Regions from separate parts of the Peribacillus sp. SIMBA_075 genome, predicted to be linked through region 3. Evidence: riboswitches for the same ligand, from Rfam matches in the RefSeq annotation. Region 3 holds a riboswitch; each other region holds the start of a gene.

Region 1 (8,013 bases), on a different contig from region 3:
AATGGAGTGATTCGATTGATTGACTGCCACGATGCTTTTTCCATCATGTAATAACTGCATATTGACGATCCCTTTCCCAATTTCCCAACTGTTTATCAGTTTTCCTTCTGATAAAGAGTAAACTTGGACTTTCTCCATATCCTTTCCATAAAGCAGGATAGTATCTTTGTCTGCCAGGAGCAGGGCTCCGGTAAATGGTTCTGAAATATCCCATTTGGCAAATGGATGATAGTTTTCATCTATGAAAGTCAGGGAGGTATCCTTGATATTGACTGTCGCCAAGAAAGATTTACTTTTATTTATTTTTGTAAATGTATTACTGCCATTACACCCAGTAAGCAGTAAGATGGCAAGAAAAAGCCCAATGCCCCACTTCATATTTTAAGCTCCTTATTCATTAAATATCTATTTTTTTAAAATTTTAACAATGATTTGTGAAAAAAGTATGAAGCGGAAAAGAATATTCTCTAAACTAGCATCCGTATCACAACCGGAATCATAACCTTTCCAATTCAGTGACATAGGATATGACGATCGCGTTTTTCATTTCTTCTGAAAGCGCAGAACCCATCACGCGTTTAATACAGAGGTAAAACTTTTCCAGTACTGGTTTCCGGGCACGGGGGTGTGCATTTTCATCTAAAAGCTCGCGGCGAATGAGTTCCGATAATACTTCCCTTCCACCTCCATCCGGCACCTTACGATTATTCCATAAACTTAAATAAGCCTCCAGTACTGCTTCTTGCCTGACATTATCTTTCATATTATCCCTTCCATCCATCACTAATTTATACATATTTTTAATCAAGTTTGTAAAGACTACCTTAATATTACGATTACGCAATAAAAAATTCAAAAAAAGGAGTGAGTAAATTGTCTCAAGTATACCGCTGTCCGAATTGCCGGACAAATAAATCTCGCTTCAATCTCATTAAGCAAGTATCAACCCCCATTAAAAAGGATCCGCAATCCGGTGAAATCGTTGAACAATATTCGAACGATTCGCTTCAGCCTTTCCATCTAGCATATAATGGTCCAGAAATTCGGGTGCAATGTGCTGCTTGCGGATTAATTGAAGACGAAAAGACATTTGCCGCCTTTGGATTGCAACAATGAAAATGGTCAGACCCATTTATGGTCTGACCATTTTTTCAATCTTTTCCCACCGACATTTTTGCTGCGGTCTATGGCAATTGGAATGACTTTTCCATCCCCATATCCATCATCCAATAATGCATTCTCGATTTCAATGGCCTTTTCCCTAAATCTTCATCTAGATTTTTCATCGAATTCGGATAATCATTCTTATTCCATGGCAATATTACCGCCTCCTTGATAAGAAAGTCTCCTTTTATGTTTCTTTTTAATGGGCGGCAGACGTTTATTGGGCCGCTTTCGCTTCCAAAGCCTTCAACTGGCCGATGATAATTTTCCTATCCAACTTTTCACCGATAATGACGATATTCAATGGCATTTTCATCATTTCATTCATATACATCGGCATTCCGTATGAGTATTGGAATAAATGGGGGAGCTGTGAATGTGTAAAGGAAATGTATCCTTTCATTCGATAGACCGTTTCCGGAAGGCCCCTAAGCCAATCTTCAAAGTCAGTTTGTGTCACGGCACCCTCAAATGTGTGGACCACTGCAGTTAAATGCAAATGGTCGTGTACATCAAGCTTTTGATGGCCATTTTGCCGTTTTCTTTGCATCTGCTGCAACGATATCAAGGAAATGGCCGCATACTCCGTCAATAAACAAACAGCATCGGTGTTAAGCGCCTGTATCGAATATATCAGCTGTGCTGCCTCCATCTCACTTACAAGGTCCACTTTATTCAATAATATGAAATCCGCATGGTGGATTTGCTCAGCAAGCAACTGCCGAAGCTGTGGAGACAGTTCTTCCCGATCGCGCCACCGTAGTAAATCGACGACCGTTATAATCCCTTTATAATCCAGTCTTTTGGCGAAAAGCGGCGACATGATGCCATCCAATACTTCAACTGGATGGGCTGCGCCCGTCGTTTCAATATAAACGGCGTCCAGGTTGTTTTCAGTTAGCAATTCATGAAGCTGAACCTCCAGCTTATCCTGAATGGTGCAGCAAATGCAGCCGTCAAACAACTCCTTCAATGGCACTTCATCACCAATCAGGCCGCTGTCCACCGATACACTGCCGAGCTCATTTAAAAGGACGGCCACTTTCCTATTTGCTTCACTTTCCTGTTTTAATATATTTCGTAGAAGCGTCGTTTTCCCGCTGCCGAGAAATCCTCCTAATATGTAAACTTCGGTTGTTTTCATTTGTATCTGCTCCCATGATCCTGTAAAATTCAATTCCGTTAAATTTTATCATACTTATCTTTTAAAAGCACTTGCCCGAACCACATAAAAAAACCAGCCCGTAAGCTGGTTTTTCGACAATGATTCATGCTTGAACTTCGTCTTTTTCGTAAATCGGCACCCATCCTGCCGCTGTAACGAAAATACGGACAGCTACAGTTTTTCTATCTTCTGCCAGCGTGAAATAATGCCGTGTGGATTCTGGTACACTAATAAGATCTCCTGGATTAAGCCGTACATCAAACCACCGCTTATCGCTGCCCTCAATGGCAAAAATACTGGTTCCGCCTGCTATGAAACGCACTTCATCATCTTCATGGTGGTGTTCCTGCTTAAAGTTTTCAAGCATTTGATCCAAGTTTGGATTTGCATCGGATAATGTGATGATATCTTGAGCTTTATAGCCTCTTCTTTCGGAAATTTCCGCTATCTCAGATTTGAAAGTTAAAAGGATTTCCTCTTTGTCAGCATCTGTCAGATCGTATTTTTCCACAAGATGGGCCGGTAATTTCGAAATGTCCCATTGTTCATAAATAACCCCTTGTGTTTCTAAAAAGCCTTTTACCCGTTCACCGTTTTCAATAACCTCGTTTGTTTCATGGAACCTAATCATCGCCATCATTCATCCTCCTCTAGGATTTTTATCTTAAAGAACCTGCAAACGCCTTTTGTTGATTAAGCAACAGTTGATATTGAAATAAAAATTCGCAAGCTTCAAGTATTCTTTTTGCTTCGAGTCCGCTTATACCCCAAACCGTAATTCCATGATTGCGGATCAGCACGGCGCCAGAGTCTTCTACGACATGTTGCTTGAACTTATCGGATAACTGTTGAATGTCAGCGTGATTATATATGATTGGAATCCGAAGCTCTGAATCTTCATCCCACCGTCCGGTCGCTTTTATGATTTCATGATTATGAAAAGAAACTTGACCTTCATCTCCGTACAATTCGGATATCACATTATTTTCAACTGTATGGACATGGAGTACACAGTTCGCATTGGTTTTCCCGTAAATAACGGTATGAAGCAAAGTTTCGGCCGATGGCCTTAGCTCCGTTTCTTCAACTGGTTTTCCTTTTAAATCCACCAATAAAAAGTCCGAATCCGATTGCTTCCTTTTATCCTTACCGCTTGCCGAAATATAAAAGAAAGGACTTTTGGGCTCGCGGATGGACAAGTTCCCGCTTGTTCCCATAAACCAATCCCTTTGGGCCAGTTCAGCTTTAATATCGGCTAGCTCCAGCCATTCTTCAGTATGTGTGTTCACGCCTTTACCTCCTCCCGCCGCTTTAAAATAGCAATTACATCATAAAACGTCTCAAAACCTTGATGAGGAATCCCTTCTCTATCACAATTCTCAAGCAGCATGTCACGGGCTATGACAAAATCGGCCTGTTTTGCCGCTTCAAAATCCGTTACTGAATCTCCAATAACGAGTTTAAAATCACCCGCACTCGCAATTCCCCTCATAATGGATGGCTTGCAGCAACCGCAATCATTATTACATTGCTCATCACAAGCATGTGGCCACTCAATATAAATCTTTTCCTTATCAAAAAATGCATTGTTGCAATAAACGGAATCTGCTGGCAAGATATCATTTAAAAGAGGGGCAATGAAAAAATCCATGCCTCCACTTACAATATATAAAGGGATGTTGGCTTTTTTCGTATACTCAACGAATTCATTAAATCCTGGACGAATGCCGGCCGTCTCGCTTACATATTGAATGATGTCATCCTTCAAGCCACTATCAAGCAAGGAAAACATATCACCGACCCCTGAAGATATACTGATTTTTTGCTGAAGGACATCGTCTTTCAACTTTTCCCACTCCGGAGGCGCAAATTTTTTCATGATAGAAATGATATTATCTGTGTTGGTGATCGTTCCATCGAAATCGCAAAAGATGATCGGTTTCATTATTTCTTACAAGCCTCCCCATAAAACAAGAGCTTTTTTTAGTCCTTCTTCCTCAGCAGCCGCTTCTGATAGGTCCTTTCCTGCGAGAACGGCTTCAACAGCAGAACGGAAAGCCTTGGCCCCGCCCTCTGCTCCGTCAGGGTGTCCATGAATTCCACCTCCGGCATTAATGACACTGTCCAGCCCAAAATCCTTGATCAGGTTGGGAACCATGCCCGGATGAATGCCTGCAGAAGGTACAGGGAAGGCCTTTTTCCATGAAAACTCATCTTTTGTAAGAGCTTCAGCAATCGCTAATGTTTCCTTTTTTTCAAGTGCGACATTTCCATAAGGTGATGGGAACAAGGATAAATCCGCTCCTGATAACCTCACTAATTTACCAAGCAATAATGGATACCCGATCCCATAAAATGATGAAGATGCCAATGCCCCGCTATATGCGGGGTGCGCCATGATCGGTAGCTTGATATGATCATGTTCACTTAAGGCTTGCAATACATCCAAACCATATGTATGAACGTTGAACAATAAAGCATCTGCCCCTGCTTCAGCCGCTTGCTTCGCCTTATCCAATAAATCAAATGTTTTCCCTGATAGATTGACAGCATATAAAGTTCGGTGGCCAGTGGTTTCAAAGACTTCATTCAAAATTCTTTTTCCCGTTTTTATTCTATCGAAAAATGGAGTCTGTTCCTGGTCAAAGAGAATCTCATCATCTTTAACTAGGTCGACACCTCCTAATGCTTGTTGCTTCAGTTGCTCATTATGGAAGGTTAGATCCCTTCCTAATACACCTTTAAAGATGCTCATCACAAGGGGCCTGTTAAATACCTCAATCTTTTCCCTTATGCCTGTAATGCCAAATTGCGGTCCCGGGAACGCTTTTTGAATAGCACCGACAAAATCCAGGTCGATCAGTTTTATTTCACCGTCCAATGAAAGTTTGCCGAAGACCGTCGTAAGGATTGCAGGTAAATCATTAGAGAAATTCCCAGCCGGATAGGCAATTTTAATTAGCGAACGGTACACTTTACGATTAAAGTAGCCGTTTGCCCTCTCTTCTTCAGATAGTGGCGTTACGGATACTACACGTCCCTTATGCTTTTCCAGTTGCTTCTGGACCAATTGGGGCAGGTCCGTCCATGTCCCCACAGTCAAACCTAAGGCAATGCTCTCTGCTTTTTTCTCATGATTTCCATTAAAGTCATGAATTAAATAAGTAGCGACTATCTCGCTCATCTGATCACTCCTATTACACGTTAGTAAACTCTCGAAGTCATTAACCTGGCATTGCTCTAAATGGCAAAAGCCCCTTCATATAAGAAGAGGCTTTAAAAAGCCATCTTCTTATCTCCCAGCCATTGGCTGCAAGAATTAGCACCGTGCCTTGTGGATTTCATGAAAATCCGGCGAAGAATTCCGCCCCATTTTACAATGGAATTACGGTCGGTTGCTGGGCTTCATAGGGCTAGTCCCTCCACCTGCTCAAAATAAGAAAACGCTGATATATAGTTACAAGTATCGAAAGATTTAGAATTTATTTTGTATTCTGACAGGTAATCCATACTTTGTCAATACGTTTTTAACCATTTAACGGTGGGATACATTGGATACTCAATCCTTCGTCAAAACAAGTTTAGTGTGCGAATTCGTTCCACAGCCTCTTTTAACCGCTCTTCCGAAGTCAGAAGCCCTACCCTTACGTAACCCTCGCCAAATTCACCGAATCCATTCCCTGCGGCAACAGCTACGTGGGCATGCGTTAATAAATAGTCTGCAAAACTCTCTGACGTAAAACCTTTTGGTACCTTGAGCCAGGCAAAAAATGATGCTTCAGGAGCTTTGACTTCCCAGCCGATTGCCCTTAATCCCTCAATGAAAACATTCCTGCGCCCCTCATACATCTTCACTAATTCCTCTACACAGCTCTGCGAGTCAAGCAATGCACTTGCCGCTGCTTCCTGTATCGCCGGGAAGAGACTCACATAAAGATGGTCTTGTAATAGTTCAAGAGCCTCTATGACACTTTTATTCCCCATTGCGAAGCCAACTCTCCACCCTGCCATATTGTATGTTTTCGATAGTGTGTATATTTCTATTCCTACATCCTTCGCTCCCTTTGCCTGGAGAAAGCTTGTCGGTTTTTTTCCGTCGAACCCTATCGCTCCATAAGCGAAATCGTGGACCACACAAATTGAATGCTCTCTTGCGTGGGAGACGGTTTCATCAAAAAAACTTTCAGTTGCAGAAGCACCAGTGGGATTATTCGGATAGTTCAAGAACATCATTTTGGCTTTATCAAGCACGTCTTTATGTATAACTTTGTAATTCGGAAGAAAACCATTTTCTTCTGTCAAGGGCATGAATTCGGTTTTTGCCTGGGCTAACACTACACCTGAAAGATAATCCGGATAGCCGGGATCAGGAACCAGGATCGTATCACCTGGATTTAATAAACACTGCGGCAGTTCGACAAGACCTGCCTTTCCTCCAAAGAGAATCGCCACTTCACTATTTGGATCCAGCTTGACTCCATATTCACGTTCATAAAAGACGGCAGCGGCATCCTTTAAATATTGATGTCCCCGGAATGGTGAATATTTATGATTAATCGATCTTTCAGCGGCAGTCTGTAAACTTTTCACGATATGTTCAGGCGTCGGTTGATCAGGATTTCCCTGGCCTAAATTAATGACATCATGTCCTTGCGCCGTAATCGCATTGACTTTTGCGACAAGTGAGGCAAAAAACTGCTTTGGCAGGTCCTGAAGCTTTCCGGATTTTTCGAATTGCAACATTTATACACCTTCTCTGAAATTTCTTGAAATTCTAGTCACAAATGATATATGTTTATCATAGTCTTGTAAAGCATTTTTTACATGTGGGGGTTTTAAACGATGAAGTGGAAAATAGCTTGTATTCAAATGGATATAGCATTCGGGCAACCGGATATCAATTTTCAGGTTGCGGAACAATGGTTGGAAGAAGCAGCACGGTCAGAACCCGATATCGTCATTTTACCAGAGCTTTGGACAACTGGATACGACTTGACCAGGTTAAATGAGATTGCTGATCAAGAGGCGGAAAAAACGATTGAATTCCTTAAAACACAGGCAAGGAAACACGAGATTCACATCGTAGGCGGTTCCATTGCCAAAAAAACGAGCAAGGGTTTCTATAACACCATGATCATCATCAATAAGGATGGCAAACTCATTAAAGAGTATGATAAGCTTCACTTATTTCAATTGATGGATGAACATCGCTACCTGCAGCCAGGTGAAAAAGAAGGTTTATTCACTCTTGATGAAAAAATATGTGCTGGATTCATTTGTTATGACATCCGCTTCCCTGAATGGCAGCGAGCCCATGCTGTTCAAGGTGCCGAAGTTCTATTCGTAACCGCAGAATGGCCTAAGCCCAGACTCGATCACTGGAGAGCCTTATTGATTAGTCGTGCCATCGAGAACCAAGCCTATGTTGTAGCCGTTAATCGTTCAGGTTCGGATATCAATAATATATTTGCTGGTCATTCCTTGATTATTGATCCATGGGGAGTTATCGTAAGTGAAGCGGGAGAAGAAAACGAACTATTGACAGGCACCTTGGACTTCACTAAAGTTACGGAAGCACGTAACAAAATACCTGTATTCGAAGATCGCCGGCCGGACTTTTATTAATTTCCCCATTGACAAACTATTTAAAAAGTTGATATTATTTTCCCGAAGATTAAAATTTC
Region 2 (8,013 bases), on a different contig from region 3:
TATAGATCTTGATGATTTCGCTCAAAAGAATGCAAGACTTGCTTCTCTTTCTCTCCTCAACCACCAACAAAGAATGATACGGAGTCTTACTCAGAATATTTGAATGCCCTTCATGGATATGATCGAAGAAACAAGTATATTGAAGGACTTCATGTAACAATAATAATACAATAAGAAACAATATGATTTTATTGTAAAACGATAAATAATATGATAAAATCATGTTGTCATTAAATAAGTGAGGTATTTTAAATGAATGTTAAACGAGGTTCAACCACTTTCTTAAAGGTAATTATTTTCCTGGTTGGAATTGCAGTTCTTGCATTGTGCATATTTTTGGTGCCTAAGATCGGGAATTTTGCTGGGGAATTGTATCCAGATATTGCTTATATGAAATCTCTCGTTTTAATCGATATGTACGTGGCAGCGATCCCTTTTTATTTCGCTCTTTTTCAAGCTTTTAAACTTTTAAGCTATATTGATAAGAACCAAGCGTTCTCGGAATTATCGGTAAAGTCTTTAAAGAATATAAAACACTGTGCCATCATGATCAGCACCTTGTACCTATTAGGTATGCCACTCTACTATCTCATGGCGAAAAGAGTTGACCCTCCAAGTTTCATACCAATCGGATTGGTCATTATTTTCGCCTCAATGGTGATCGCCGTTTTTGCTGCTGTTCTCCAAAGACTTTTACAAGAAGCTATTAATATAAAATCAGACAATGATTTAACGATCTGAGGTGAATATCATGGCGATTATCATCAATATTGATGTGATGTTGGCAAAAAGGAAAATGAGCGTAACAGTACTTTCGGAGAGGGTTGGAATTACTATGGCGAATCTTTCCATTCTGAAAAATGGAAAAGCAAAAGCGGTTCGTTTTTCAACATTAGAAGCCATATGTAAGACTTTGGATTGTCAGCCAGGTGATATTTTGGAGTACAAGGGCGACGAAGACACTCAATAAAAACAGACAACAACTTTCTTCAACCAACGGGATTAGATAGTGAAATTAAGATGAAGGGATAGCTATTAAGCTATCCCTTCTCTGCGTTTATTATTGATATTTAATTAAAGAAATCCATTGAGAATTGCATTGATATTAATGACAAAAAATGTGATGTGATTTTCATAGTTTGCACCTCAAAAGGGAACCCGTTAATTTAGATAAGATAAAAAACAAAAAGGCTTATATTCCAAAGTGTATCATGTATTTATTTTCCTCTTAAGCGTGAAATATTTTGGAAGCTAACTCATTAAGTTCAGCGATTTTTTATACATAGTTGAAGACGTAATCAGGTGAGACTCTCGTTATGCAAAAAATAAACTTTTGTCAGTATCGCTGCCTTCGAGTGTCTAACCAACGCGGTTCGGCACGGCAAGGCGATCTTGATATCCGTTCAACTGCATTTCGATAGTCATCAGCTCCGGTTACAGATCGAAGATAACGGCATCGGAATGGAAGAAATCCAATTCGGATTGGGCTCAATGGGATGAAGGAACGGCTTGAACCATATCACGGCACGCTGTCCATTCATTCCGGGTCTGGGCAAGGAACTTTCGTCATATGTAATATTCTGTTGCAGACAGAGCAAGTACATGGGGCTTACGAAACGCGAGATGGAGATTCTGGAGCATCTGTCAAACGGGCTGCGCTACAAGTTGATTGCCGCCAAGCTATTTTTATCGGAGGGAACGATCCGCAATTACTGCTCGAAGCTTGACGTCAAAAACCGCGAAGAAGCAATAGAAATGGCGCGAACGGAGAATATCGTGCAGGCGCTGGAGAACTTTCCGATTTTTCTCTTGTTTTTTTCAAATGCTTCTTCCCCGTAATATTCAAATCGTTTATCATGCAACCATAACAAGTTAACATATAGAAATTTAAACTGTTTTTCAACAAAAAAACCCGGCTGGGATAGCAGCCGGCTCTTTAACTCTTGCACCCTTTAATTGAAGGATATTATTTCACAAACTTTCTTGAAGTAAAAAACGTTCGTCACCCAAAGAGTCGTACTCCTTCTCTACTATTTTAATCTATTTGTTGTTAGAGTACGCCTGAGCAATCACTTTTGCAGCCTTTGCGATGAGTTTATCATTAAAGCTTGCATTCTCATCATTGCGACTTGACATGATCGCTATAATAATCGGTTCTCGATTTGGCGGCCACACAATCGCTATATCATTTCGAGTTCCATAGCCACCGGCTCCGCTCTTATCTCCAACCACCCAACTTTCTGGTACACCAGCTCGAATGAGGGAATCACCTGTAGTATTCCCTTTTAGCCAATTTGTGAAAATTTCTTGCTTATCGGCAGGAAGGTACTCACTGATTCCAAACACCTCAAGGGTAGTTGCAAGTGCTTTAGGGGTACTTGTATCCCGTGATTCCCCAGGAATAGCTTCGTTCAAATCTGGTTCAATACGGTCAGCCATTGTGATAGTATCGCCACTTTCCCGTAACGCCTTTTCAAATCCATCTGGTCCGCCTAATTCTTCGAACAGAAGATTTCCTGCTGTATTATCACTATACTGCATCGCTGCTTCAGCTATCTTTCCAAGACTCATTCCTTTGTTCACAAAGTCTTCTGTAATCGGAGAATAGGTAATAATATCTTCATTGGTGAATGTCCTTATTTTCTCAAGCACTGATATCGGATTTTGCTTTAACAATACAGCTGCGGCTAGGGCTTTGAATGTAGATGCATACGCAAATCGTTCGTTCTCACGAAATTCCACGGTTTCTTTCGTTCCTGTATCAATGGCATAGACCCCAAGCCTTGCATCATATTCCTTCTCAAGTTGTTTAAATTTCTCCATTACGGTTTCTTTTGCCGTAATATTTTCTGACGTTTGGTTAGTTCCCCCGGTATGTTCTGTTTCTGCTTGTTGTACAACCTGTTTTTTCTCATCTGAGCAGCCTGCAACCATAAGCACCAATCCTATTGGTGCCAGTATTTGATAAAACCATCTTTTGTTCATGATATAAACCTCCTAATTATTTGATTAGACTCTTATGTACGAATTGAAAAAACAACCTCATGCAAGGAGTTTTAACAGATTACGTTTGTAGTCTGATTACATCTGTAGTATAGTATTACATATGTAATCAAGAAAAGTCAATTCTTAATTTTTTAACCATCAAGCTACTAGAAATATGCTATATACCTGTTTTTTAAAATTTAAAAATCAAGAGAGTAGGTATTGAAGGACATGTTTTTAACTCATTTTATATTAGGTTTATTGGTGTCTTCATTTTCCGTTACTGTTATCCTACTTATACGAAAATGGTTTGGAAGACAATTAACAGCAAAATGGCACTATCATTTGTGGATGTTTCTTTTTATGGCTTTAGCACTTCCATTCATACCTACTGATTTATATAATTTTAATTCTGTCTTTAGCAGTGGGGATATAAATCAGATTCATGCAGCCAGCTCTAATACGGAAAAAACTGGAACTGATATGATGCAGGGCCTACACCTCATACAAGACTTTTCTGTATCGGTCAATCGGCCGAACCTGTCCTTACTTAATATGGGGGTGATGGGTTTATGGATATCAGGGATGCTTTTATTTACCTTTACTATGGTTCGTGGATGGCTCACAATTAGAAGGATAAAGAATTATTCTTCTCCGTTTTCCAATCAAGAAGTTCTCGTGCTTTTCGAAGAATGCAAGAAAAGACTACGGATAAAAAAATCAATGGAGATCGTTATTTCGAAAAGAGTCCAATCTCCAATGATATTCGGACTTTTTCAAACATATATCGTCATACCTGCTCAGCATGAAAACTGGCTTAGCTTGAAAAATTACGAGTATATCTTTCTTCATGAACTGAATCACTATAAAAACAAGGATTTGCTGACAAATTACTTGATATTATTCTATCAAATCATTTATTGGTTTAATCCCCTTGTTTGGCTTGCTTTTAGAGAAATGAGATTGGATCGGGAAATCGCATGTGATACATCTGTTTTACAGTTACTGGATGATAACTCTTTTAGTGAATATGGAAATACTATCATTAATTTTTTGGATCTTTCAAAACGGTCAAGTAATCTACAGTTAGTGACACAACTAAACGGTTCGAAGCTTCAAATCAAAAAACGAATTGAACAAATTTCTGCCTATAAGCATTCCGCAAAAAAATCAATAAGGAAAAGCGTCTTTATTTATGTGTTGGCCACTATCATTTTGACAATCCAATTACCTATCGTTTTCGCATTTGCGACGGAAAACGACCGATACTATTTTAAAAATGACGGAGCAGTTTATGAGGATTTACATCAATTCTTTAAAGGGTATGAAGGAAGCTTTGTTTTATATGATCAAAACGCACAGCAATATCGCATTTATAATGAAGAAAAAAGCACTTTGCGGATATCACCTGATTCCACATACAAAATCTATAGTGCCTTATTTGCTCTAGAATCAAATGTGATATCACCCGAAGAATCCAAACTTTCATGGGATGGGACTGAGCAGCCCTATGAAGCTTGGAATATGGATCAGGATGTCTCATCTGCTTTACAAAAATCTGTAAACTGGTATTTCCAGGAATTAGATCGCAGGACAGGATTTGAAACAATTCAATCCAATCTACAAGCGATAAACTATGGGAATTCCGATGTATCTGGGGAATTGGGTGAATTCTGGAACGAATCCTCATTAAAAATTTCTCCAGTCGAGCAAGTCCAGCTGCTGCAAGCCTTTTATAACAATCAATTTGGATATAAGGAAAGGCATATCCAAGCCGTTAAGGAAGCACTGCTCATAGAAAAGAATGAGGAAGCTCGCCTATCAGGAAAAACAGGTACAGGAACAGTGAATGGAAAAAACATCAATGGTTGGTTTATCGGTTACGTAGAGACGAAGAACAATACTTATTTCTTTGCTACCAATATACAAAATGAAGATGATTCATCTGGAAGCAAGGCGGGAGAAATTACTTTATCAATTTTAAAAGATTTAGGAATCTATAAAGAAAATGGAGGGGAGAAAAATGGAGAAAAACATTCCTAGCATATCAGAGTCAGAATGGGAAATCATGAACGTGCTTTGGGATAAAGCCCCTCAAACAGCAAATGACATCATAGTTTCCTTACAGGAGAGTACCGATTGGAAGCCGAAAACCATACGTACCCTTCTCGATCGATTGGTTCAAAAAGATGTAGTAGGTGTCAATAAAGATCAAAGAGTTTACACCTTTTACCCGCTCTATACACAGGAGGAGTGCCAGCGTGCCGAGACCGAATCATTTATCAAACGTATCTATGGAGGGGCCATGAAATCCATGCTGGTCCAATTCATTCACGAAGATGCCCTATCTGATGATGATATCAATGAACTGCGCTTTATTTTAAATAAGAAACCTAAAAAGTAATAATATTTAAAAAAGCGATTTGGGATTTTTCCAAATCGCTTTTTTCGGTCAAAATCGAAATAACGGCGGACATATTTCCCATGTAATGATCTGTGTGGTTTGATACGAAAAAAATCAGAACTTTCGTCTTAATAATAGTTATGCATGAATTTAATTCAATAGATGTTTTTTATCACGCTTCTTGATAGTGAAGGCTTCTGCAGGGCCTGGAACAAGCAATCGCAAAGGCTACAGGAATAAAACATTTAACGCAATCATCCGCAAATTCAAATTAATTGAACAATTTTTTGATTGACACTGCCATACGGTCATGATAAGATCACTCTCATACTATATTTACTGAATTTAAAATATTTCGTTTAATTGAATATAATGTTTGACTCTTATCAAGAGAGGTGGAGGGACTGTGCCCTGTGAAGCCCGGCAACCGTCAGTTATTTAACTGATATGGTGCCAATTCCTGCAAAGCAATGTGCTTTGGAAGATGAGAGAAAGGATTGTTTAACCAACCTTTCTACTCATGTGTAGAAAGGTTTTTTTGAGGAGAAAAAACTTTCCTTTCCCCTACAGACTAACATACTAAGAGCTGCTGCCAGCATTAATTTCAGGTATTACAGTTACAACAATCCTTCTAGTTGGTTGCGGGGGTTGGTGCAGGTGGTTTAGGTAATTTGTTATATCTTGAAGGGTTTCAGCTCAATAATAATGATGTTTAGTCATTGTTTTTTATTCAATTTATAGGTGATATATGTACAACAAAAATAGATAAACGATAAGGGAGAAATGAATTATGAAAAAGTGGATATCAACTTTAGCAGTTTCCTCAGCATTAGTATTAAGTTTAGCAGCTTGCGGTACGACTAACAGCGGATCAGATTCTTCAGACAAAGAAAAGAAAATCCTTGTGGGTGCATCAAACATTCCACATGCTGAAATTTTAGAACAGGCAAAGCCATTATTAAAGGAAAAGGGAATTGATTTAGAAATTAAAACATTCCAAGATTATATTATTCCGAACACAGCGTTAGCTGATAAAGAGATTGATGCAAATTATTTCCAACACGTTCCATATCTTAAATCAGTGTTAAAAGAGAATCCAGACTATGACTTTGTAAATGCGGGTGCTATTCATATTGAGCCAATCGGCATTTACTCTAAAAAGTATGATAGCTTAAAAGATCTTCCAAAAAACGGTACAGTTATTATGCGTAATGCTGTAGCTGAACAAGGACGTATTCTATCTATTTTTGAAAAAGAAGGCGTTATTAAGCTAAAAGAAGGCATCAATAAAACAGAAGCTACGATTAATGATATTGTAGAAAATCCTAAAAACTTAACTTTTAATGCAGATATAGAAGGTGGCCTATTACCTCAAATTTATAATAACAACGAAGGTGATGCGGTTGTTATTAATGCGAACTATGCGTTAGATGCAGGGCTAGATCCGCTTAAAGACCCAATCGCTGTTGAATCGGGTGAAGATAATCCATATGCAAACATTATCACTGTACGTAAGGGCGATGAAAATAAAGAGACAGTAAAAGCGTTAGTAGAAGTACTTCGCTCTAAAGAAATACAAGACTTCATTACTAAAAAATATAAAGGTGCAGTCATACCAGTATCTAAATAAAACACCCTTTCATGAACTATACCCCGAATAATGGACACTTCGAAAAAGGTCCATTACTCGGGGTTCTTCTATGTCTATACACTAGAAAAGCAAAAAATCCGTTTACAAAAAGCTGCTTAATAGAAGATACAAAAACTTAAAGCGTAAATTTCTTAAACATAAATACTTAACTAAACTCAAAGTCTTAAGGAGGAAGCCCTACTATGAATTTTAAAATGCAAAACAAACAAAATCTACTAATTGAGAGAATTACGGATCAACATCTAGTTATTCTGTGTGGATATTGCCGTCGTCACGGTCAATCCTCTCCATGTCAAAAGAAACTAAGAAAATCGTGATAATATGCAATCCAAAAGTGATATAAAGATTACATAAAATATTGGATAAGATATACCAATCAATATTTGTAAGTAGTCATATCTAGTCGACACCTACGTATGTAATCACCGAAAAGCCTTTCCCATGAAAGAAATTAAAAGAATCCTTTGATAAGAAAGATAATAGATGGGAAGAATAACATTAACTGTTGTTCCTTTATTCATTTCACTTTCAATAACTATCTTTCCTTGATGTGCTTTCACAATTTCATAGCAGATCATTAACCCTAAGCCAACCCCTTTTTCTTTGATACTATAAAAAGGTTCTCCAAGATATGGGATACGTTCTCTTGGAATCCCACATCCTTGATCGATAAAACAAATACTTACTTGATGACTATCAAGTGTATCGATTTGAACCAAAATTTCTCCTCCCGTTGACATCGCTTCAATTGCATTTTCTAAGATATTGATAAACACTTGTTTTATTTGGTTTCCTTCACAAGGTATGTAGGGAATTTCTGATTTAAGCTCTGTTCTGATCTGTATATTTTTCATCATTGCTTGAGGTTGCAGTAGCGTTATAACTTGTTCTGCTAACATGCTCAAATTATTGAGTTGAACCTTTACTGCTTGTGGTTTAGCTACTATCATAAATCTATTTGTGATTACTTCTA
Region 3 (8,013 bases):
TAAATGTAGCCCGGACGCTTTTTGCCACCAAAGGTTTTGACATGACAAGAACGAATGAAATTGCCTCTGCATGCAATGTTTCCGAAGCTACTATTTATAAATACTTTGAAAGCAAAAAAGATTTGCTTCTGGCTACAATTACTCCTAATGAAAAAGAGGAGTCTGAAGACGGGACTAGCCATCTATCTACTGATGATCTTGTGGAGAATCACGTTTGCACCATGATAAACAAAATTCTGGAAAATAAAGAACAATTTTCGATATTATTTCGGGAAACGCAATTCGATCAAGATATTTCAAAGCAATATGTGGATCAGATTTTCAAGCCGAATGCCAAACATGTAGAAATACAAAAAAGAATAGATAGCGGAGAGATACATTATATTTCTGATATTATTCTATTTAATGTAGGGATCATTTCCTTCACATTGGCGTTATCCACTCATTATGAGATTCATCAACAGAAAAAGGAACCATATTTTACTGCTGAGCGAATTAAGAGCATTGCTCAACTTTTGGTTTATGGTATTCATGGGAAAAACAATCATACATAATAAAACGGTCATATTTAAAGGCATGAGCATCAAGCCGTAAATATGACCGTTTTATTTTTGAATGGGAAGCGATCATTCTTATTGACGAAGTCAATTCGTGAATTAAATAAACAGGTGTGTAAGATTTGACTTATATTTTTCAGACTATTACGATAAATACATGCTGCACGATATGACATTATGAGGATTTTATCTGGAAATCATGTAACATGGAGGGGATTTATAATGAGCGAAATCGTAATTTTATCAGGAAGTCCAGCGGTTCCATCAAGAACGGACATATCACTAAAACATATTCAATCTTTAGTTGAAAAAGAAGGATTTACCACAACTTATTACTCAATTACGGAATTCTCAGCAGATGATTTATTCCAGGGGAAATATAATAGTGAAGAAATTTTAAAGCTTTCAGAAAAAATTCAAGAAGCTAGAGGAATTATTATTGGTTCACCTGTATATAAGGCCTCTTACACAGGCATATTGAAAGCCTTGATTGATATGCTGCCAGAAGGAGCTTTTAAGGGAAAGCCAGTGCTGCCAATTATGATTGGCGGAAGTAACAGGCATTTATTGGCGATAGACTACGCGCTTAAACCATTAATTTCAATATTGAAAGGCGAGCCGTTGCAGGGCATATATTTTGTGGATAAGGAAATAGATAAACAGAATTCAGAAAACCCGATTAATGATTTGAATTTAGTGGATCGGGTTCAAAGTCAGGTTCAGGAATTTGTAGAAGCGATTCAATTAAGGAATTAATGGCTGCAAGCTATCGACTTCAACAAAAGGACTGGTATTCGAATAATTTTTTTTTGAATAATGCCAGACGTCAATAATAGGCTAATTAATGAAAATAGGCGCATTTTTTTGGAGACTTTAACTAAAAAAATGAGTCTATTTTCGTATTTAAATGAACATAAAATCATTAATGGAATAGTGTGTATAAAAATAACAGTTCAACCAGTATATTAAACCAAGTTAATTTATAAGAAAACTCCATTGACAAGGATTAAATTTATGTTAATATTTAAAATAATAAAACTTATCCAGAGCGACGGAGGGAATTGGCCCTTTGAAGTCCAGCAACCTGCATGATATGCAAGGTGCTACATCCAACAAAATGTTGATCATTTTGGAAGATAAGGTAATGAATATTTACCTTGGAATCTTTCCATCATGGAAAGATTTTTGTTTTTCGAAAAAATTATTGGCAAACCATAGCAATGTAAGGTTGTTAGGAATTATATAAATTTAAGAAATTCGTTTAATCAGCCTCTAAAAATAAGATATTCCGGAATTCCTTAAAGGGGGAACAGGTTTGGATAAAGAGAATCAGCTTGCAGAAATATTTGAACGACTTCAAGAAATGCTTAATTCAATGAAATATGGATCCATTACACTTATTGTCCAAGATGGTAAAATCATTCAAATGGAAAGAAATGAAAAACTAAGAATTAAATAAGGTATCTGCTGACTAGAAAAACTAGAGGCGGGTTTAACTGATATAAAGAGAGTATTGGTTAGATTCGTCTCTTTTTCCTAGGATCGTATAACTCGAGAAGATTACAACGGGAATTGATCTACAGTTACTCTAACCTGTGAAACATAGAGCAAGTTCTTAGAGGGGGTAATAAAGTTGGCTGCATTAATAAATTATGAAAATTTCAACACCGGGGATTTACCTGCATTTCCTGAAGATAGTGAGACAAAAGGTGCTTTGGAAGTTCTGCAATGGGCGAATGAACAATATGGAAACAAACTCATTTATGCCTGTAGTTTTGGTATTGAAGGCATCGTGCTTACGGATTTATTGGCGAAGGTCAACCCATCGGCAAAAATTGTTTTCCTGGATACAGATGTACATTTCGAGGAAACTTACCAACTGATCGATCAAGTGAAAAAGAGATATCCAAGGCTTTCGATCGAAATGAAGAAACCTGCCTTGACGCTTGAGGAACAAGCAGCGGAATATGGAGATGAATTATGGGTTAGTGATTCCAATAAGTGTTGTAACATCCGGAAAATCACTCCGCTTACTGATGTGCTTTCAACGGCAACAGCCTGGCTTTCTGGACTGCGGAGGGAGCAATCCGAAACAAGGGCGCTGACCGAGTATATCAACAAGGATAATAAGTTCAAATCGATTAAAATATGTCCACTCATTCATTGGACATGGAAAGATGTTTGGCGTTACGCCCACAAAAATGGACTTCCGTATAATATCCTGCATGATAATGGATATCCGAGCATTGGCTGTAAAACGTGTACGGCACCTGCCATCAATGCCGATGACTTACGCTCAGGCCGTTGGCAAGGAGCGCAAAAAACAGAATGCGGATTGCATTTATCTTAAAATAAATAGAAACCATAGGGGGAAATTAGCATGACAATCAGTCTACCGCACGGAGGAACAATAATCGATCTTTGGGAACCAAAATATGATTTTAGTAAAATAACAAAGTCAATCGAAATTGATGAAATAGCATTAAGTGACCTTGAATTGATAGGCACTGGTGCCTACAGTCCAATTAAAGGATTCTTTACGAAAAGTGATTATGAGACAGTTGTCAAGGATATGAGACTTAGCAGCGGCCATGTTTGGAGCATCCCGATTACGCTGCCTTTGACTGAAAAAGCTGCAGAATCTCTTATTATAGGTGAAGAAGTGAAGCTGACTCATGAGGGTGAAACATATGGGGTCCTCTCCGTTTCTGATATTTTCACTCCCGATAAACAATTGGAAGCGACTTTAGTATATCAAACGGATGATGGGGAGCATCCTGGAGTGAGAAATTTATATAACCGCGGGGATGTATATGTCGGCGGAGAAATAAAGTTAGTCAAGAGAATAGAGCGTCCGCTATTTCAAGCCCATTATTTGGACCCAGTTGAGACAAGGAAAGCTTTTGCTGAAAAAGGCTGGGAAACCGTTGTCGGATTCCAAACGAGGAACCCTGTTCACCGTGCGCATGAATACATTCAAAAGACAGCTTTGGAGATTGTCGATGGCTTATTCTTAAACCCTCTTGTAGGGGCCACTAAATCCGATGACATTCCGGCAGATGTACGAATGGAGAGCTATAAAGTGCTGCTTGATAAATATTATCCCAAGGATCGTGTCTCTCTTGCCGTTTTCCCTGCTGCCATGCGTTATGCAGGACCAAGAGAAGCCATTTTCCATGCGATGGTCCGTAAAAATTATGGTTGCACCCATTTTATCGTCGGACGTGATCATGCGGGTGTGGGCGATTATTACGGCACATATGATGCTCAAAAAATCTTTGGGAATTTTAACGCGGATGAATTAGGGATCACACTATTATTCTTTGAACATAGTTTTTACTGTAAAGCATGTGGCAATATGGCTTCAGCTAAAACTTGTCCGCATGGAAAGGAAGACCATGTCATCCTGTCCGGAACGAAGGTAAGGGAAATGTTGCGAAATGGAGAAATTCCTCCAGCTACCTTTAGCCGTAAAGAAGTCATCGAGGTGTTGATCGAAGGTCTAAAAAAGAATGAAGTTTATAACTGATTGGACATAAATTGAAGGATCACATGATGAGGGGGATTATTATATGAGTAAAAGTACGAATGTCACTTGGCATGAAACGTCATTGACCAAGGAGCTCCGCCGGAAGCAGAACGGGCATGAAAGCACAGTTCTTTGGTTTACAGGACTATCTGGTTCCGGAAAATCAACGATTGCTAACGCGGTCGCTAAAGAGTTATATAATCGGAATATTCGAAGTTATGTTTTGGATGGTGATAATATCCGCCATGGTTTAAATAAAGATTTAGGTTTTTCTGAAGAGGATCGAACCGAGAATATCAGGCGGATAGGTGAGATTTCCAAGCTCTTCGTGGATAGTGGGCAGTTCGTATTGACCGCCTTCATATCACCTTTTAGAGCTGATCGGCAGATTGTACGTGATTTACTCGAAGAAGGCGAGTTTATTGAAGTATACATAAAATGTCCGATCGAAGAGTGCGAAGTGCGTGATCCAAAAGGTCTGTATGACAAGGCGCGTAAGGGAATCATTAAAGACTTTACCGGAATCGACTCTCCATACGAAGAACCTGAACAACCGGAAATCATTTTAGAATCCGACCAATACAGCATTGAAGAATGCGTTGAACAGGTAATCGGCTATTTGACAGCAAAGAAAGCGATCTAATCAAGGAGGAAATGTAATGGTTTACGAGAAATTTTGGTCGGAAAATCCACTAATCGCTAAAAATAAAACGGAAATCTGGAAATTGGAAAAAGACGGATTGAAGATATTCGATGATATTCCACATTACGCTGCAAATGGTTTTGATTCCATCCCTAAAGAGAATTGGGATATGTTCAAATGGGCAGGCCTATACCTGCAACGGCCAAAAGAAGCTGGTTACTGGATGATGCGTGTCGTTATTCCCGGAGGTATCCTAACTTATGATCAACAAATGGCACTAGCTAACATCGCTAAAGATTATGGGAGGGATGTATATGATATTACAACCCGTCAAGCCATTCAATTTCACTGGTTGACCATCGAACAAGTCCCGGATATCTTAAGCCGTTTAGAACAGGTTGGACTGACTACGGCCGGTGCATGCGGTGATATCACACGTAATATCATCGGGAATGCATTAGCTGGCATCGACCCTGACGAAATTTTTGATACACGTGAAGTCCTTAATGATGTATTTGAGTATTTCCGCCTTAACGAAGACTATTCGAACCTTCCAAGGAAATATAAAATGTCCATTAGTGCCAATATCCATAATGCTTCGAATGCTGAAATCAACTGTGTTTCATTCAATCCAGCTACAAAAGAAATTGATGGAGTAATGGAAGTTGGCTTTCACGTAAAAGTGGGCGGGGGGCTTTCCTCCGTTCCGATGCTGGCAGAAGAACTTGACTTATTCATTTTACCTGAAAAAACAGTCGAAGTAGCAGCAGCCATCACGACCATATTCCGTGACTTTGGCTACCGTGAAAAGCGTCATCGCTCCCGATTGAAATTCCTTGTGGCTGACTGGGGTCCTGAACAATTCAAGGGAAAATTGCTGGAATACACGGGGCCGCTTCCTGAAAAGGGAGAAAGTGCAGTGAAGGGATGGAATGCAGGTTATTTCTATGGCATCCATAAACAAAAACAAGATGGTCTGAACTATGTTGGAGTCAATATACCAGTTGGTCGTCTAAATCCAGACGAAGTGATCGAGTTTGCCGAACTTGCGAAGAAATATGGAAATGGTGAAATCCGCAACTGTAATTCTCAAAATTTAATCATTCCAAATGTGCCGGATGCAAAACTTGAGGAATTAAAACAGGAATCCATCTTTGAAAGATTTCCATATCAACCAAAAAAATTCATTGGTTATTCCGTTTCTTGTACAGGCATCGAGTATTGTAACCTGGCACTCGTTGAAACAAAAAAACGAATGAGGACCATTTCTGAAACACTGGACAAGGAAATAGATCTCGATGTGCCTGTAAGGATGCATATGGTCGGTTGTCCGAATAATTGCGGTCAAAGAGCAATCGCCGAAATAGGGCTTCAAGGCATAAAAATGAAAAATCAGGACAAAAAGATGGTCGAAGCTTTTGAGATTTACGTCGGAGGAACGCTGAATGAAGGCGGGAAGTTCAATGAAAAACTTAAAGGAAAAGTGGAAGCTGAACAGCTCTATCATGTTCTGAAAGAACTGATCCTATTTTTCAAAGAAACAAAGCTTCTATCCGAAACCTTCCTTGATTTTGTGGAAAGGGTAGGAATAGCAGAGCTACAAAGTAAGCTTGATGATATAATGGCCGAAGTGGCCGTTTAATAGGGGAAGGTAAGCAATTCATGAATCTATACAGATTTGAAGTCACTATCAAGGAAGAGCCAATCCATGTCATCATTGTTGCCGATTCAGATGAAAAGGCGTTTGAACTTGTTGATATCGAGCTGGAAAAGCATTATTTGAAAATGCCTGAGGTGGACGACATCTCATTATACGAAAAAAAGAAAATTAAAAATGGAGCTGGTTTCATTTTATCGGAATTCGAAACGATTCTCTAAGGGAAGGCAGGTTGCATAAATGGGGAAAGTATATCTAGTAGGAGCCGGTCCCGGAGATCCAGATTTAATTACATTAAAAGGATTAAAATGCATTCAAGAAGCTGATGTCATTTTATATGATCGACTTGTCAATAAAGATCTATTAAATTATGCAAAAGCCGATGTAGAGTTGATTAATTGCGGTAAACTTCCGGATTACCATTTATTGCAGCAAGATACTATCAATCGTTTCCTGATCAAGTATGCAAAAAAGGGAAAAGTCGTCACCCGATTGAAAGGTGGCGATCCATTCGTCTTCGGTAGAGGCGGAGAGGAAGCGGAAGCCCTTGCCACAAGTGGAGTGAGCTTTGAAATTGTACCAGGAATTACAGCTGGAATTGCCGCTACAGCCTATGCAGGAATTCCAGTTACACATAGGGACCACGCTTCATCTTTCGCGTTCGTCACCGGTCATCGGAAAAAGGATGAAGAGGATAATATCAAGTGGGAAGCCCTTGCAAAAGGAATCGATACATTAGCCATTTACATGGGTGTTAAAAACCTGCCATATATTCAAGGAAAACTTATGGAGCATGGAAAAAGTCCAGAGACTCCGGTAGCCCTCATCCATTGGGGGACTTTAAAAACACAAAGGACAGCTGTCAGTACCTTGGCTAATGTAGTGGATACGGCCAAAAACGAACAGATTTCGAACCCTTGCATGATAGTCGTGGGCGATGTCGTTAATTTGCGTGAAAAAATTAAATGGTTTGAAGCAAAACAAGCCGAAAATTTGTTGGCAAATGAGGCATTTTAATGGAAGCCATTTTATACATTTGCCATGGAAGCCGCGTTAAAGAAGCTTCAGCCCAAGCCATTGACTTTATTAAAGTTTGTATGGCAGCGCAGCCAAATTCCATTCAGGAGTATTGCTTCTTAGAATTGGAAACTCCAACGATAGAAGACGCCTACGAACGGTGTGTACAAAAAGGAGCGACGAAAATCATCGCTATTCCCGTTCTATTGCTGACTGCTGTACATGCAAAATATGATATACCAGTCATATTGAACAAAATGAAAAAACGGTTCCCTGCAGTTGACTTGAGATACGGAAGACCGATTGGTGTCAGTGATAAAATGGTTGACATTTTAGTGGAACGGTTGGAAGAAACAAAAGAGCGGGTTACTGAGGATTCTTTGGTTTTATTGGTCGGAAGGGGCAGCAGTGATCCCGATGTGAAAAGGGATTTAGGCCGAATAGCGGATTTGCTTAGGAACAGGTTTCCAAAAAGCCGGGTCCAGGAATGTTATTTGACAGCTGCCACACCAAGCTTTGAAGAAGCATTGGATTTTGCTGAGGAATCCCGACCAAACCAAGTTTTTATCATTCCTTACCTATTGTTTACTGGTATCTTAATGAAGTCAAT

The links. Region 3 has a riboswitch for S-adenosylmethionine ahead of SB775_RS25385 (YezD family protein). Riboswitches for the same ligand answer to the same signal wherever they lie in the genome.
Region 1: it holds a riboswitch for S-adenosylmethionine, as region 3 does, so the genes downstream of both, mtnW (2,3-diketo-5-methylthiopentyl-1-phosphate enolase) here and SB775_RS25385 (YezD family protein) in region 3, are expected to answer to the same signal.
Region 2: it holds a riboswitch for S-adenosylmethionine, as region 3 does, so the genes downstream of both, SB775_RS19905 (ABC transporter permease) here and SB775_RS25385 (YezD family protein) in region 3, are expected to answer to the same signal.

The regions. Positions count from the first base shown of each region.
Region 1 is NZ_JAWRYN010000005.1:139,859-147,871, forward strand. It holds gene SB775_RS06500 (YncE family protein) at 1-378, opposite strand, end outside; gene SB775_RS06505 (hypothetical protein) at 497-763, opposite strand; gene SB775_RS06510 (hypothetical protein) at 874-1,116, shown strand; gene SB775_RS06515 (hypothetical protein) at 1,185-1,319, opposite strand; gene SB775_RS06520 (CobW family GTP-binding protein) at 1,382-2,308, opposite strand; gene SB775_RS06525 (cupin domain-containing protein) at 2,433-2,966, opposite strand; gene SB775_RS06530 (methylthioribulose 1-phosphate dehydratase) at 2,989-3,618, opposite strand; gene SB775_RS06535 (2-hydroxy-3-keto-5-methylthiopentenyl-1-phosphate phosphatase) at 3,615-4,274, opposite strand; gene mtnW (2,3-diketo-5-methylthiopentyl-1-phosphate enolase) at 4,281-5,513, opposite strand; SAM riboswitch class I at 5,619-5,771, opposite strand; gene SB775_RS06545 (pyridoxal phosphate-dependent aminotransferase) at 5,900-7,072, opposite strand; gene SB775_RS06550 (carbon-nitrogen family hydrolase) at 7,172-7,954, shown strand.
Region 2 is NZ_JAWRYN010000033.1:31,616-39,628, forward strand. It holds gene SB775_RS19875 (DUF2975 domain-containing protein) at 253-741, shown strand; gene SB775_RS19880 (helix-turn-helix domain-containing protein) at 752-970, shown strand; partial or broken gene SB775_RS19885 (LuxR C-terminal-related transcriptional regulator) at 1,305-1,839, shown strand; gene bla (class A beta-lactamase) at 2,041-2,934, opposite strand; gene SB775_RS19895 (BlaR1 family beta-lactam sensor/signal transducer) at 3,217-5,028, shown strand; gene blaI (penicillinase repressor BlaI) at 5,009-5,389, shown strand; SAM riboswitch class I at 5,770-5,880, shown strand; partial or broken gene SB775_RS19905 (ABC transporter permease) at 5,973-6,102, shown strand; gene SB775_RS19910 (MetQ/NlpA family ABC transporter substrate-binding protein) at 6,180-7,019, shown strand; partial or broken gene SB775_RS19915 (ATP-binding protein) at 7,463-8,013, opposite strand, start outside.
Region 3 is NZ_JAWRYN010000062.1:4,633-12,645, forward strand. It holds gene SB775_RS25375 (TetR/AcrR family transcriptional regulator) at 1-554, shown strand, start outside; gene ssuE (NADPH-dependent FMN reductase) at 780-1,313, shown strand; SAM riboswitch class I at 1,594-1,700, shown strand; gene SB775_RS25385 (YezD family protein) at 1,900-2,016, shown strand; gene SB775_RS25390 (phosphoadenylyl-sulfate reductase) at 2,203-2,907, shown strand; gene sat (sulfate adenylyltransferase) at 2,938-4,086, shown strand; gene cysC (adenylyl-sulfate kinase) at 4,130-4,729, shown strand; gene SB775_RS25405 (nitrite/sulfite reductase) at 4,746-6,371, shown strand; gene SB775_RS25410 (DUF3906 family protein) at 6,392-6,607, shown strand; gene cobA (uroporphyrinogen-III C-methyltransferase) at 6,627-7,403, shown strand; gene SB775_RS25420 (sirohydrochlorin chelatase) at 7,403-8,013, shown strand, end outside.